2 regions of the Paraburkholderia sp. GAS41 genome follow, and region 2 is predicted to be linked to the other one. Evidence: riboswitches for the same ligand, from Rfam matches in the RefSeq annotation. Region 2 holds a riboswitch; the other holds the start of a gene.

Region 1 (3,404 bases), on a different contig from region 2:
TCAGCTGATTCTCGTAACGCAACGTGTCAGGTAGCGTGCGGATCAGGGCAAACAGCCCTTCACGTCCCGGCGCGATATGCGCGCTATGTTGAATGTAGCGGTCCGACCAGAAGCGTTCGGCAGCGGCATAGTCGCGCTTGTTGAAAAGCGTATCGAACGCTTCGAGAACAAGGGCCCTGTTCTGTTTAGGGGTGGTTTTGCTCATGTCGGTCTCGATCAAAGTGAGTGAATCGAATCGCGGCCCGGCGGAAGTCTGAGATTGGCGAGGCTCATGGACGGAGCGTGTCGTTGTCGTTTCACTTCCCTTCTGGCGGCGTGGTGAAGAGAAAGATAACGGCGGAATGCCGACGGCGGTAGCCATCGGTTTTCGCTATCTTTTATGTATGGGATGCATAGATGGCGCAACTGACGGCGGCGCCTGGTCGCCTACCCGCGTCGAGCATCTGGCAGTGCGAAAAGAATCGTCAGACGCGAAATGAGCCAGCGCGTTCTTCGCGCCTGAAATCAGCCGTGAGGTATTCGACGACCGCGCGTCCCGCAGCGCGGGTGGCCCGGCCCATGGGAAAGAATGCGTGCACCGGAATGTCGGCGGTTTGCCATTCGACCAGCAGCCTGACGAGCGAGCCATCGGCAAGCTCGCGGCGGCAGGCCCATTCGCTGGTGGAAGTGATACCGATCCCTGCGATCGCCGCAGCCACCGCGCCCTCGTTCTCGTTGGTTGAAAAATGCGCTTCGAGCTCGACCGTCACGTCCTCGTCCCCGCGTGAAAATTTCCAGCCCGCCGGGACCACCGACGCCGGTCCGCCAACGATGCGGTGCTGTTTCAGCTCATCGGGCGTGGCCGGCGCACCGTGACGTTCGATGTACTCAGGCGCCGCGATGATGACCCGCTGAATGTGCGTCATCAGCCTTGCGGTGGCGCTCGAATCGACGAGATTTCCGAGCCGGATGGCGACATCCACCGCGTCTCTAACCAGATCCTGCGGACGATCGCCCAGCAGCATCTGCAGCCGCAATTCCGGATGACGCGCAAGAAACGGCGCGACACGCGGGATCACTTCGCGGATCGCCACGCTGCTCGGCATGCTCATGCGCAACATGCCACGCAGTTCGCTGCCTTCGCGCACGCTCTGACCGGCGTCCTCGAGCGCCGTGAGGATTGGGTCGAGACGCGACAAAAACTCGGCGCCTGCATCGGTCAATACGACTGCTCGCGTGGTACGCGTCAGCAAACGCGCCCCCAGGTCGCTTTCGAGGTCGGCGATGATGCGCGATACCTGCGATTGCGACAGCCCGAATTCGCGCGCTGCAGCCGAGAAGCTACCGAGCCGCGCGACGCGGGTGTACAGCTTGAGGGAGAGGATATCCTTCACGGTGCCCGATAACTGGTTTGAGGCGGGATGCCGAAGCAAGGCTATACGATTGATGCGTGATGCGCAAATATATGCCGGGCGAACCGCCATCGCGCAGCAGCCGGATTGCATCGAGGCGGCACGCCCGCTTTGAACGCATCAGCGAAACCGCAGAGCTGCCAACCCGCAAAAAATCACTTGCCGGAATGATTGGCAACCGCTACCGTTACGCCGTTCTACACGCTGTCGCGGGAGAGACTGTCACGCAGCAATGCGTTGACGGCGCCGACGGAGCAACCGCCCCGGAAACTCTCAGGCACAAGGACCGCCCAGCGGGAACATCTGGAGAGCGGCGCTTTACGCGCCCACCGAAGGGGATTTTCGCCCGCCCGGCAACGGGATGCGCGCGAAAAGAAACTCTCAGGTACATGGACAGATGGGGCATGGAAGCCGGAAACGGCCGTGCTCACTTACTCTGGACCATGACATGTCAAGCATCGCCATCATTGGCGCCGGCATTACCGGCGTCACGACCGCTTACGCCCTCGCGCAACGCGGCTTCAACGTTACCGTGTTCGAACGCCACCGCTATGCCGCGATGGAAACCTCCTTCGCCAACGGCGGCCAGTTGTCGGTTAGCAATGCCGAGGTGTGGAACCGCACGGCAACCGTCGTCAAAGGCCTGCGCTGGATGCTGACCCGCGACGCACCGCTGCTGCTCAATCCGCTGCCGAGCTGGCACAAGTATTCGTGGATGGGCGAATTTTTGCGGCAGATTCCGCATTACCGTGCGAACACCATCGAAACCGTGCGACTGGCGATTGCCGCGCGCGAGCATCTGTTTTCGATTGCGGCGCGCGAGCAGATCGATTTCGACCTCGAACGGCGCGGCATTCTGCACGTCTACAAGACCGGCAAGGAATTCGACGCGGCGGCTAAAGTCAACGCGCTGCTCAACGAAGGCGGACTCGAACGCAACCCGGTGAGCGTGGCGGATATTCGCCAGATCGAACCGGCACTCGACGGTGCCTTCCATGGTGGCTTCTTCACCCCGTCCGATTCGACCGGCGACATCCACAAGTTCACACGTGGCCTCGCGCAGGCATGCGAGCGTCTTGGCGTCGAATTCCGTTACGACACGGAGATCACGTCGATCACGCCCGGCCGCGCAGGCAGCTTCAGCATCGACGCGAGGCAAGCGGGCGAGCCGTTTCAGCAGACGTTTGCGCAGGTCGTGGTCTGTGCCGGCGTGCAGAGCCGCGAATTCGCGTCGATGCTCGGCGACCGCGTCAATATCTACCCTGTCAAAGGCTATTCCATCACGGTTTGTCTCGACGACGCCGCGAGCCAACACGGCGCACCGTGGGTCAGTCTGCTCGACGACAGCGCGAAGATCGTCACGAGCCGCCTCGGCAGCGACCGCTTCCGCGTGGCCGGCACCGCTGAAATCAACGGCTTCAATCGCGACATTCGCGCTGAGCGTATTGCGCCGCTGACTGAATGGACTCGCCGACATTTTCCGCAGGTCAATACGTCGCGCGTGATCCCATGGGCCGGCTTACGGCCGATGCTGCCGAGCATGTTGCCGAAAGTGGGTAAAGGCCGCCTGCCCGGTGTGTTCTATAACACCGGACATGGGCATCTTGGCTGGACGCTTTCGGCGGCGACCGCCGCAGGCGTAGCCGATGTGATCGCGGCGACGCGCGTATCGCGAACCTGATCGTCAGCTCCGCGAAGCATTCTTCGCGGGCTGACGCGGGCCGCAAGGCCGCTAAATCCACCCAACCCACCCAACCCGCTAACGCGCTTCAGCGACCTTGCGTTGCCGCCATAGGCAAAGCAGGTCGCAGGCTATGTGTGCGGCGGCAATCGCGGTGATTTCGCTCTGATCGTACGCGGGCGCCACTTCCACGACATCCGCGCCGATCAGGTTCACGCCACTGAGACCACGCACGATAGCCAACCCCTGCGCCGACGACAACCCGCCGGCAACCGGCGTACCCGTGCCCGGTGCAAAGGCCGGATCGAGACAATCGATATCGAAGGTCAGAT
Region 2 (3,404 bases):
CCGGTCATCGAACACTGCGGCCGGGCCACCGTGGCGGCGATCGCCACCAGCAAGGCCGAGCAGGCGCGCGCCGACTACCCGCGCGCCAACGTCGTGCCCGATCTCGAAGCCCTGCTCGCGCTCGACGACATCGAATGCGTGGTGATCGCAACGCCCAACGACACTCACTTCGAACTGGCCAAACGCACGCTCGAAGCCGGCAAGCACGTCGTGGTCGACAAGCCGGTCACGCTGACCGCCACGGAAGCCATGACGCTCGCCAATCTGGCGCTCGCCCGCCGCCTCACCTTCGCGCCGTTTCACAACCGCCGCTGGGACGGCGATTTCCTCACCGTCCGCGATCTGCTCGCGAGCGGCGAGTTGGGCCGCGTCACGCATTACGAATCGCATTTCGACCGCTTCCGTCCCGATGTGCGACCGCGCTGGCGTGAAGAAGCGTCGCGCGGCGGCGGCCTGCTGTTCGATCTCGGCCCGCATCTGATCGACCAGGCGCTCGCGCTGTTCGGCCCGCCGGCCACCGTGTCGGCCACCGTCAAAACGGCTCGCGACGGCGGCGGCGCGCCTGACTACGTGCATCTGCAACTCGGCTACGACGGCCTCGAAGTGGTGCTGCATGCCAGCGCCCTCACCGCTCTCGCGCCGCCGCGCTTTGCGATTGACGGCACACGCGGCAGTTACATCAAAGGCGAACTGGATACTCAGGAAGATCAGCTGAAAGCTGGTCTACGCCCGGGCGACGCCGGTTTCGCCGGCGGTAACGCGCCCGGTCTGCTGCGCGTGCTGGGCGCGAACAATCAGGAAGTCGAGCGCGCCTTGCCGACTCGCGACGGCGACTACGTCGGCTTCTACCAGGCGCTCGCCGCCACGATCCAGGACGGCGAGCGTTTCCCGGTCAGTCCGCAGGACGCCGTCGACGTCATGACGATCATCGAACTGGCCGCGCGCAGCGAAGCCGAAGGACAACGCCTGCCATTCGAGCGAATCCGCTGAGATTGCCGCGCAAGTCATCGCAAGTCACGGCTTACACGACGGTAACTGCTGCCAACAGTTCCGAAAGGAGCGCTCCGTTACAATCTGTTGCGCGATTCGGGTCATCGGGTAGTCACGGCTAGCCGTTGCTATCCGGTATCGATCTGACCATCGATCCGCCGCAACTTTATTGCACGGGACCGGAGCCACCGCCAAGGTGCTCCCTCCGGTCCACAAAGGAGAACAGGTATGCAACGTTTCATCCGTGCGCTGGCTGGCTGCGCGCTGGTTTCTTCCCTCGCGGCCTGCGTGGTGACGCAGCCGCAGGCACCGGCACCGCGTCCAGACGCACACGAAATCGCCGTACAACGTCTCAGGCAAGTCGACGGCCGTACCGACAATCTGAGCCGCCGTATCGACGCGCACGTCAACGCGGGCGTGTACCCGCCGCCGCAAGGTGGCGCACTGCATCACCGCCTCGACGAGATCCGTCAGGAAGCCCATGACATGGCGGTCCAGCATGGCGGCGGCCTGTCCAGCGACGAACAGCGCGTGCTGAATCAGGAACTCGACGGCGCGGCTCGCGCAATCGGCGAATAAGCCGTTCGGCAATCTGCCATTGCGGCATCGGCGCGGGGTTGCTCCCCGCGCCTTTTTTTGGCGTGCGCCGCGTGCATCGCACCACCGCGCGTCCCTCTGAAGCCTCCATTTGACAAGCCTCCGGGCCTCGCGTACATTCGCCGCACGCGTCGGGAGAGCGTGCTGGCCGCGGTTGTTTTCGCAGGCCGCACCGCCGAAGGGGCACACCCGCAAACTCTCAGGCAAAAGGACCGACCGCGTCGAAGAACCCGTCTGATACCGGCATGGTCCGGACTTCCATCAGGCACTGGTTTTTCGCACTCTGGAGAGCGGCAGTAGCCACCGGCGTCGACCATCATCGAGCCAGGCAAGCTGCCCACCGAAGGGGCGAGCGTTGCACCGGGTCGGCTTGCCAAGGCTTGCAGACCCGCACGGCAGCGCAATCTCTCAGGTATCGAGGACAGAGGGGTCATGCATGGCATCGTTCGCAGGCATTCCGGCCGCGAGGGATCAAGCCGCATGGCCTTTTTGTTTCGCGAGACTGCCTGAGGCCCCGATGACCGAACTCAAACACACCCCGCTTAACGCCACCCATCGCGCGCTGAATGCCCGCATGGTCGATTTCGGCGGCTGGGACATGCCCGTCAACTACGGCTCGCAGATCGACGAACATCGCGCCGTGCGCACCGACGCCGGCATGTTCGACGTATCCCACATGTGCGTGGTCGATTTCACCGGCGAGCGCGTACGCGCCTTCTTCGAGCACGCGCTGGCCAACAATGTCGGCAAGCTGCAAACGGCGGGCCGCGCGCTCTATTCCTGTCTGCTGAATCCGGACGGCGGCGTGATCGACGATCTGATCGCCTATTTCTTCAGCGAAGATCACTTCCGCCTGGTGGTCAACGCCGCCACCGCCGAGAAGGACATCGCCTGGTTCACCAGGCTCAATACCGAAGGCAGCTACGGCCTGACCATTACGCCGCGCCGCGATCTGTCGATCGTCGCCGTGCAGGGCCCGAACGCCCGCGACAAGGTCTGGCAGGTCGCGCCGTCCGCGCGCTCCTCGACCGAGTTGCTCAAGCCGTTCAACGCCGCCATCGTCGACAACACGCCGTTTGGTGAATTGATGATCGCCCGCACCGGCTACACCGGCGAAGACGGTTTCGAAATCGTCCTGCCGGCTACTTCGGTCTGCGAGTTCTGGGATGCTTTGGTGCGCCAGGGCGTGCGCCCCGCCGGTCTCGGCGCGCGCGACACGCTGCGTCTCGAAGCCGGCATGAATCTCTACGGCCAGGACATGGACGACAACGTCTCGCCGTTGGACGCCGGTCTCGCCTGGACCGTGGATCTGGTTTCGCCGCGCGATTTCGTCGGCAAGTCGAAGCTCGAAGCAGACGGTTGCCAGTGCGCTTTCGTCGGCCTGATCCTGCAAAAGGAAAACGGCAAGGCGGGCGGCGTGCTGCGCGCCCATCAGAAGGTGGTCACGCCGCACGGCGACGGTGAAATCACGAGCGGCACGTTCTCGCCCACCATGCAGGAATCCATTGCCTTCGCCCGCGTGCCGAAGGAAGTGAAGCCCGGCGATATCGTTCACGTGCAAATCCGTGACAAAGCCCTTCCCGCAAGCGTGGTAAAACTGCCATTCGTGCGCAACGGAAAAGTGCTTGCCGCTTAACGTCCGTTGCGCGCGCGCCCCCTCTTTTAGATTTTTACCGAACCCACCGCATAGGAGCATCCGATGAGCATCCCGGCCGATCTGAAATATACCGAATCGCACGAATGGGTCCGCACTGAAGCAGACGGTACGCTGACGGTCGGCATCACCGACCACGCGCAGGAAGCGCTCGGCGACATCG

What was found. A riboswitch is a leader RNA that binds a small molecule or an ion and turns the genes downstream of it on or off. The one in region 2 is predicted to bind glycine.
Region 1: another riboswitch for glycine. It lies ahead of P3T43_RS17720 (D-amino acid dehydrogenase); the one in region 2 lies ahead of gcvT (glycine cleavage system aminomethyltransferase GcvT).

Annotation. Positions count from the first base shown of each region.
Region 1 is NZ_JBNDMK010000012.1:18,798-22,201, reverse strand. It holds gene P3T43_RS17730 (nuclear transport factor 2 family protein) at 1-361, opposite strand, end outside; gene P3T43_RS17725 (LysR family transcriptional regulator) at 465-1,373, opposite strand; glycine riboswitch at 1,685-1,798, shown strand; gene P3T43_RS17720 (D-amino acid dehydrogenase) at 1,840-3,072, shown strand; gene speB (agmatinase) at 3,151-3,404, opposite strand, start outside.
Region 2 is NZ_JBNDMK010000005.1:171,258-174,661, forward strand. It holds gene P3T43_RS10225 (oxidoreductase) at 1-990, shown strand, start outside; gene P3T43_RS10230 (hypothetical protein) at 1,219-1,569, shown strand; glycine riboswitch at 1,710-1,812, shown strand; glycine riboswitch at 1,861-2,022, shown strand; gene gcvT (glycine cleavage system aminomethyltransferase GcvT) at 2,105-3,223, shown strand; gene gcvH (glycine cleavage system protein GcvH) at 3,287-3,404, shown strand, end outside.